Regions from separate parts of the Brevibacillus sp. BD137 genome, predicted to be linked through region 2. Evidence: a T-box and tRNA genes for the amino acid it is inferred to sense, from the RefSeq annotation. Region 2 holds a T-box; the other holds one or more tRNA genes.
What was found. The T-box of region 2 lies ahead of ileS (isoleucine--tRNA ligase). A T-box ahead of a tRNA ligase gene usually reads a tRNA of that ligase, here a tRNA-Ile.
Positions count from the first base shown of each region.

Region 1: it encodes a tRNA-Ile, which carries the amino acid that the T-box ahead of ileS (isoleucine--tRNA ligase) is inferred to sense. The anticodon was not compared.

Region 1 is NZ_JAOTNO010000001.1:674,427-678,848, reverse strand. It holds gene ODZ53_RS03320 (YjcG family protein) at 1-335, opposite strand, end outside; gene ODZ53_RS03315 (hypothetical protein) at 481-639, shown strand; gene ODZ53_RS03310 (alpha/beta hydrolase) at 642-1,346, opposite strand; gene ODZ53_RS03305 (phosphatidylglycerophosphatase A family protein) at 1,524-2,063, shown strand; tRNA gene ODZ53_RS03300 (tRNA-Ile) at 2,477-2,553, shown strand; tRNA gene ODZ53_RS03295 (tRNA-Val) at 2,579-2,654, shown strand; partial or broken gene ODZ53_RS03290 (Arm DNA-binding domain-containing protein) at 2,977-3,084, opposite strand; gene ODZ53_RS03285 (DUF4177 domain-containing protein) at 3,516-3,713, shown strand; gene ODZ53_RS03280 (hypothetical protein) at 3,743-4,357, shown strand; gene ODZ53_RS03275 (hypothetical protein) at 4,421-4,422, shown strand, end outside.
Region 2 is NZ_JAOTNO010000004.1:446,057-450,478, forward strand. It holds gene ODZ53_RS12100 (IDEAL domain-containing protein) at 1-36, shown strand, start outside; gene ODZ53_RS12105 (thioredoxin family protein) at 66-629, shown strand; gene ODZ53_RS12110 (MFS transporter) at 662-1,867, shown strand; T-box leader at 1,923-2,181, shown strand; gene ileS (isoleucine--tRNA ligase) at 2,251-4,422, shown strand, end outside.

The DNA of each region.
Region 1 (4,422 bases), on a different contig from region 2:
TATGCGTAGGTTTCTTTTTCATTCACACACTGATTGGCAATCTTTTGATGCAGTTCGTTAAATGGTTCTTTGTTTTGCACAGCCAAATAGATCACGTTGGTGGTAGGGTGGAAAGAAGATACCCGATGGAAATGAGCCGAAAAGCTGTCAGTAGAGGAGGCAACCTGCTCCAGATGGCTCACCAGCTCAGGCAGCTTGGCTTCGTCCAGCTCAAAGGCTTCCTTCAAACGGATATACGGAGGAACCAAAGCATAGCCCGGGTCATAACGTTTCCGGTAAGAGTTGGCTACTTCTTGCACCTTGCTAGATGGGAATATTACGATACTGTACATCATCAGAACCACTCCTCCTTACTATCTATCATGCTCTACAAGATATTATTTTAACAGAAAATTCTTCATTTGTGTAATGTTAAGCGTGGGTCCGTATATTCCTTGTGCCAAAGGAAAGACTGTGTAGTGCAAGGAGGTGCCGCATGGCATGCATACGGCTATGATGATCACATTCATTTTTCTCGTCCTGCTTCTACTGTCTGTGCTGACCTTCACGATCTTGACTGCGATACGAAAAGGAGAATTCGAAGAGGCTCTCGTATCGACGATCAAGGATGAAGGCCCACAAGAAGAACAGCCACGGTAAGTTTACCCGTAAAGCGTCTTTAGCATACGCGGTAGATTGCGCTGCCAGTGGCCCCACGTATGGTCACCCTCAAACGTTTCATAAATGAGGGTGGCTTTTTTCGTGCCCAAAATCTCGCGCAGTTCCTCATTGGCCGCAAGAAGATTCAATGTGCCACGCCCCGTGCTTACTTCCGTTTCCTCCGTCCCGATTTCCATATAAATGGTTTGCGGAACGGAAAAGTCAGCGTCAGCTACCAAACGATTTAGTTTTGCGTCCATGGCAATCGACTGGCAGGCAACTTGTCCAAACGTATGTGGATAGTTAAGCGCAGTGAACAGAGAGACAACCCCGCCCAAAGATTCGCCAAGAAGTGTTCGTGCGTTTCCCAAAGGATGTGTGGAGTAATGCGTATCGACATAGCTCACGACTTCTTCAGCGAGGAAGCGGCGGTAGGCCATGTGCTCCTTGCCATCCGGATGATAACGGTCGTTCCGTTTGCTTTTCTCGACAGGGAGAAAGACAGCGATGATATCAGGCAATTCTTTGTCCCCATTTAATTGATCCAGCAAAGAAGCCATTCTACCCATCGCCAAGTAATCTTCCCCGTCCTGTACGTAGAGGACTGGATACGAGTAGAGTGGCGAGTAGCGTTGGGGTGTGTAGACAATCAGCTTTTCCGGCGTCCCCAAATGCCGGCTTTCCAAGATGATTTCCTCAAGGGCCACTGCGTTGTCCTCCTTATTGGGATATTCCTGTTCATTATTATACAGGAGCGAGCGGGCATGCCCAATAGTTTGGGTGCAGAGTCCGGCTTTGGGCGAAAGATTGTCGCAATTTGGTTCGTGTGTGATACTATGGTAGGAAACGACTTCACTCGATTTGTGGAAGGGGTTGTCTCTTATATGAAGAAGCAAGTACACAGCATCGAAGTCAGAAACGCTGCTCTCGCACGTTTGGCAGAACGCGGAGTGACGTTGGATGATATCGCAGAGATCGTCTATCTCATGCAGTCGCCTTACCATCCAGATCTCACAATGGCGCAGTGCATCGAGAGCGTAAAAGCGGTCTTGGAAAAAAGAGAAATGCAGCACGCCATCCTGGTTGGCGTTGAGTTGGATACGTTAGCAGAGAAAGGCCTCTTGTCCGAGCCGCTCCAATCCATCATTGCGTCAGATGAAGGACTATTCGGATGCGACGAAACATTGGCGCTAGGCTCCGTATTTGGATATGGAAGTATCGCAGTGACCACCTTTGGGCATTTGGATAAGCACAAGGTCGGGGTGATTAAAAGGCTGGATACCAAGTCGGGAGAGGGACGTGTTCACACGTTTTTGGACGACCTCGTGGCGAGTGTGGCAGCTAATGCGTCTAGCCGCATGGCCCATCGGATGAGAGATGAGCAGGAGGCCGAGTTGGCACGAAGTGAGGCGTCGAAGCAATAGAAAGCCGAGCTGCGTGTCGAGGCGAAAGCGAAAGGGACGGAGCAGGCGGGTTAGGTTTGGGATGAGGGTGTTTGCTTCAATCGTTACCTAATTATCTTGTTTGTTCTTGTTAGCTTTATTGGATCTTTTTTGTCTGGCAGAGTCAATTCTCCACTGGTGAAGCTCATATGCTTGATGCAGCCATGTAAGAAGTGATGCGATCAGGTAGGTGATCTCCCTGTTTTGTAGGGGGGATGTGGGCAGCAGCGGTGGGGAATGGCTTTTTACAAGGGGAAAACAAGCCTGATTTCACTGGGTTTCTTAGTGTTCTTTTGGTACGAGTGAAAATTTTTACAAGAAATTATTCATTTCCTCTTGAAATCCATTTTACGATGCTGTATAGTAATAAATGTGATCGACGTCCGATACGATTCGGGCCCTTAGCTCAGTTGGTCAGAGCGGTCGGCTCATAACCGATTGGTCGTAGGTTCGAGTCCTACAGGGCCCACCATTAAACGATCACACATATATCCCATGATCCGGTAGCTCAGTTGGGAGAGCACCATCTTGACAGGGTGGGGGTCGCTGGTTCGAACCCAGTCCGGATCACCATATGAATTGATAGTAAAAACCCTTATCCAATAAGGGTTTTTTGTTGTTTTATGCCCTGATCAACAAGAGCAACAACGTTTTTTGATACCATCTGCCAACGTTCAGCTTTATTAAGAGAGACTTTTATGATGGTGTATATTTTTTGCATTGTTGAACCAGCATATTATTTTTATCAAGATCCAACATGAATTTCTCAACACGTTGAGGTGAAATTTTTGATATTTCTAGATCGCCCAATGCGGGAATGATATGCAAACACGTACCCAGTCGCTATAACTTTTCCATGTACTTTCTCAACGCTGATCTGTTTGAATCAAGCCAATCAGTAAGCTAGTAAATCTGCCAATGCTTGTTGAGCTTCTTTCTTGGTTTTAAATCTCTTCTTCTTTCTTGTCCTCTCCCCATTCTCATCTACTTCTAATGTTGCTTCGTAGTACCAAGAATCCCTTTGCTTGTCCTATTTGACAAAACCAGTCTCCAATAATATCAGTCCTTTAAAGTTAGTAAGTTTCGGGGTCATTACCTGTTTGATGTTATTAATTCTAAGTTGTCTTTCCACCCATTCTTTTTCCTTTAAGTATAGGGGGGAGTCATGCCATTTTTATCTCAATACAAAAGGATACTAACTTTGTTGGGTTAATGTCCTTTTGTATTGGTTGTGTGACAGTCCATATAGCTCGTGAACAGTGTCCATAAAATGAAGAGTAAATACTATATCGTGAAACAGTAAAACTGACCTAAAAACACCCAGCTACAGTCGCGGTAATGGTTCGAATGGTATAGAAATATTTGGTATAATTAGAAGTGCTGGATTCGTATAAAAGATGGTTTTGATCGTAATTCAACATTGGGGTGAGTATTGTGGAAAAATGGGAATATAAAACTCTCAAGTTTCAAACAGGTGGATTCTTCGGAGGAAAATTGAACGCTGAAGGATTTGATGGAATCCTAAATAAGATGGGCAATGAAGGATGGGAACTAGTTTCTTGTTTCGATACAAGCCAAACACAAGGTGTTTCAAGGGACGTCATTACAGTTTTTAAAAGAAAGAAACAATAAAATGAAGTTTTAATTAGGGAGAGTGTTGCATGGATTACCCTTTAGTTGTTGCAGTTATAAAAGAGCCTTATTATCAGATGCCTGATTGGTTGAATACGGATGTGGCTTATACTGAATATGTCAAGTTAACAGGTCAAACTACTAGTGATGAAGTTGATTTGTTTATTGCGATGCTTTTGGGATATAACAATATAGACATTAAGGGTACACCTCATGAAGTGTTAAAGCGAATGTTTGATGAATCAGATGTAGTAATTGGAGGAGGAATCTATTTCGAAAGCAATGATAGGATAATTCCTCCGAGTTGTTGTTCTGGTCTAGAGGCTTGGAGAGATGTGCTAGATAGTGTTATTAACAGGAAAAGCCCTTGGATGGGTCATAATCCAACACCAAGAATGGAATTCGCTGATAATATAGTGCGTGTTTGGTCGGATGATTCTAATGAAGAAGATGTAGACAAGAATGAACTGTACTATATTGATTTTGATTATGTGGAGTTTATTGCAAAGCTAGAAATGGTTGAATCGGACTTAATAGAATTTGCAAGAGTGCCTCTCTTCAATAGATTTTTAGAGTTTGACCTTGCGTTAGCCAATGATGTGGTGAAAAGGTTTGAAAGTTGGTTTATCTTCAAAGGTGACTAAGAGGGGCAGTAAAGAATTGAATAAAACGGTGATTTGAACAGCATATAGTTGTCTGGAGAGAGGAT
Region 2 (4,422 bases):
AATCGCTTGGGAACTTCTGCTATTTGGGAGCAATAATTTTTCACTATACAGGAGGAGTACGGAGTATGTCTGTCGTGAATCATAACAGTTGGTTTGAAAAAGGAATGAGCTTTACGGCGTACACAGAAAGCATGAACGTCAATAAAGAAGAGCTGACCCGCGTGTACGATCAGCTCACATTTACTGACGAGGATCTGGTTGTCTGGAAGGATCTCTCCCAGCGCAATTGGAAAGGGGTCGTCCTGACCGCAGACTGGTGTGGGGATGCTTCCTTATGTGTTCCTGTCATTCAGCGAATTGCCGAGGAAAGCAACATCGAATTGCGCTTTCTCATCCGTGACGAAAATCTCGAGCTGATGGATCAGTACTTGACCAATGGCACAGCACGTGCGATCCCGATCTTTATTTTCCTCGACCAGGATGGCTGCGAGGCAAGAGTTTGGGGACCTCGTTCTCCAGAAGTGCAGGAAATGATTACGACTGCCCGTGCTGGATTGCCGGCTGCTGACGCTCCTGATTTTGAGGAAAAGCAAAAGGAGCTGTACCGCAACTTTAAGCAACAGATTTCAACAGACCCTGCCATTTGGCGTACGGTGATTGAGAGTGTGAAAGCGAAGCTGCAAGGCTAAAAAGAAAAATCTACAAGGATAGGACTGGATAAATGAATATGAATGCACAAGAGAATAGTGAGCGACCGATTCTCTTCCTGATGATTAACATGTTTATCGCCATGCTGGGAATTGGCTTGATTATTCCGATTTTGCCCGAGTTTCTTAAAGAGTTCGGCGCGGGTGGGGAGACGGCTGGATACTTGGTGGCGGCTTTTGGTGTGACTCAATTTCTTTTTTCTCCGATTGCGGGGGAATGGTCAGATAAGTACGGTCGTAAAATCATGATTGTAATGGGACTCGTCCTGTTTACGATCTCCAACCTGGTTTTTGCCTTGGCTGAACAGACATGGGTGCTCTACCTTTCTCGTCTGATCGGCGGGATTGGGGCAGCAGCGATGATTCCATCCATGCTGGCGTATGTAGCGGACATTACGACCGAGGATAAACGCGGAAAAGGACTGGGGATGCTCGGGGCCGCCATGTCTCTCGGATTTGTTATCGGACCTGGTATTGGTGGATTTTTGGCAGAGCTTGGCTTGCGTATGCCGTTCTACATTTCCGCGGCAGTTGGTGCGGTAGCTACACTCGGTTCCATCTTCTTCTTGTCAGAATCTCTTCCGAAAGAGAAGCAGCTCGCGTCACGAAACGCCAAAGACAAACAGGAAAACATCTTCTTACAACTCGGCAAGTCGTTCCAATCGTCGTACTTCATCATGCTGGTACTGGTCTTTACGATGACGTTTGGCTTGGCGAACTTCGAAGTTATCTTCCCGCTGTTCGTCGATGCAAAGTTCGCTTATACTCCACGTGATATTTCCATCATTATCACAGTGGGAGCACTTGCTGGTACGATTGTGCAGGCAGCGCTGATCGGTAAGCTCATTACTCGTTTTGGCGAGAAAAAACTCATTAACGTGACGTTCTTCTTGTCTGCTGTTTCGATGGTGATGATGCTATTGTCGGGTAACTTCTGGTATATGCTGATTATGACGGTTCTCTTCTTTACCCTGACATCGATTATGCGTCCAGCAATCAACACGCTGATCTCCAAGCGTGCGGGGGATGAACAGGGCTTCGTAGCGGGGATGAACAATGCGTATATGAGTCTGGGGAATATTTTTGGCCCAGCAGTGGCAGGTACGTTGTACGGGGTGCATTTGAACGCACCGTATTTGTTCGGCGCGATTATCCTGGTTCTTAGCTTGTTCTTGTCGCAGGTGGAAAGCCGTCGCAGCGTGAAGCGCGTCGTGGCCTAACCCTTGACATTTTTTAGAAAACCGTGTAAAAAGTAAAGTAACAAAAATAACACCAACAAATTCATTGACGAGAAAGAGTAAGCTAATCCCCTTGTTCCCCAGAGAGTTGGCCCTGGTGCTGAAAGCCAACGTTCAAGACTTAGCCGAAAATCCTCTCCGAGAAGGAAAGCTGAAGCATTTGGAGTAAGCTGACCCGGAATCCCACCGTTACAAGGGACGCGTATGATGGTACGTAGTAGAGGTGCCGAAATGACATGCTTGCATGAAGATTTCGGAACAAGGGTGGTATCGCGAGATCAAATCTCGTCCCTTAGGGGGCGGGATTTTTTTGCGTTCTATGAACCTACACTTCTACGCAAACTACAGAAGAAGGAGTGTACATGATGAGGAAAGTAGACGTAAAAGAAAAAGCAAGGGCACGAGAGTTACGCGTTTTGGAACAGTGGAGGAAAGACGATACATTCCGCAAGTCGATGGACAATCGGCTGGGAAAGCCAAACTTCGTCTTTTATGAAGGTCCTCCGACCGCCAACGGACAGCCGCATATCGGTCACGTACTCGGACGGGTCATCAAGGATTTTATCGGACGCTACAAAACGATGTCCGGCTACCGAGTCGTCCGCAAAGCAGGCTGGGATACACATGGTCTTCCGGTTGAGCTTGGGGTGGAAAAGCGACTTGGCATTTCCGGCAAGCAGGAGATCGAAAACTACGGGGTGGCCAAGTTCGTTGAAGAGTGCAAAAACAGCGTATTCGAGTACGAAAAGCAATGGCGCGAGCTGACGGAAGGAATCGCCTATTGGACGGATATGGAACATCCATATGTGACGCTGACCAACGACTACATCGAAAGTGTCTGGCACATCCTTTCTGACATTCATAAAAAAGAACTGCTGTACAAAGGGCATCGTGTCAGTCCATATTGCCCGGATTGCCAGACGACGCTCAGCTCCCATGAAGTGGCGCAGGGCTATGAAGACGTGAAGGACTTGAGTGCGACGGTCAAATTCAAAAGCAAGACAAGCGATGACTACTTCCTCGCGTGGACGACGACACCATGGACACTTCCAGCCAACGTGGCTTTGGCTGTTAACAAAGAGCTCGATTACGTGCGGGTGAAGCACAAGAATGAAGTGTACGTCGTAGCAAAAAATCTCGCGGAGAAAGTCTTCAAGGAAGACTACGAGGTTTTGTCCACGCACAAAGGCGCAGAATTGGTCGGTACCCCGTATGAGCCGCCTTTTGGCTATATCAAGGTAAACCATGGGCATATCGTCGTCGATGCGGACTATGTCAGTGATACGAGCGGAACGGGTATCGTGCATACTGCGCCAGCGCATGGGGAGGATGACTATCGCACGACCCGTCAGCATGGACTTGATTTCGTGAACGTCGTGAATTTGGCTGGTCGCTATACTGATCAAATCTCAGATTTCGCAGGTCGGTTCGTGAAGGATTGCGACGTCGATATCGTCAAAGACTTGTCACATCGCGGTCTGCTGTTTTCCAAGGAACGCTACGAGCATAGCTATCCGTTCTGCTGGCGCTGCAAATCGCCCCTGCTCTACTACGCGATGGAGAGCTGGTTCATCAAGACGACAGCGATCAAGGATCAGCTGATCGAAAACAATAGCAAGATCGACTGGTATCCGGGCCACTTGCGCGAAGGGCGCTTCGGGAAATTCCTCGAAGAGCTTGTAGACTGGAATATTAGCCGCAATCGGTATTGGGGGACGCCGCTCAATCTATGGCTTTGTCAGGATTGTGGCAGTGAATATGCACCAGGCAGTGTAAAAGAGTTGCGTGAGAAATCTGTGGCACCAATCGACGAGAAGCTGGAGCTGCATAAGCCGTTTGTGGATGAGGTGAAGCTGCGCTGCTCTTGCGGTGGTACGATGGAGCGGACACCTGAGGTCATCGATGTGTGGTTCGATAGCGGTTCGATGCCGTTTGCTCAATACCATCATCCATTCGGAGACGAAAAGGTGTTCGAGGAGCAGTACCCAGCCGACATCATTTCGGAAGGAATCGATCAGACGCGGGGCTGGTTCTTCAGCTTGTTGGCAGTCTCTACCCTATATAACGGAAAAGCACCCTACAAGGCGGTCATCTCTACCGGTCACGTTTTGGATGAACACGGTCAGAAGATGTCTAAAAGCAAAGGAAACGGGATCGATCCGTGGGAGGTAATCGAGGAGTTCGGTGCAGATGCGTTCCGGTGGGCGCTTTTGTCTGACAGTGCGCCATGGAGCAGTAAGCGGTTCTCCAAGCGGATCGTCGCCGAGGCGAAGTACAAAGTGATCGATACGATCCATAACACGCATGCTTTTTATTCGTTATACGCCTTGATCGATGCATTCAAGTCAGAAGAGCATCCATCGCAACCACCTGTGAACGAGCTGGATCGTTGGATACTTTCCCGCTTGAATACCACCTTGCAGCACGTGGTAAAAGGTCTGGAAACCTACGATTTCATGAATCCGGCGGGGCATATCGAAGCGTTCGTCGACGAGTTGAGCAACTGGTACATCCGTCGTTCGCGGGATCGTTTCTGG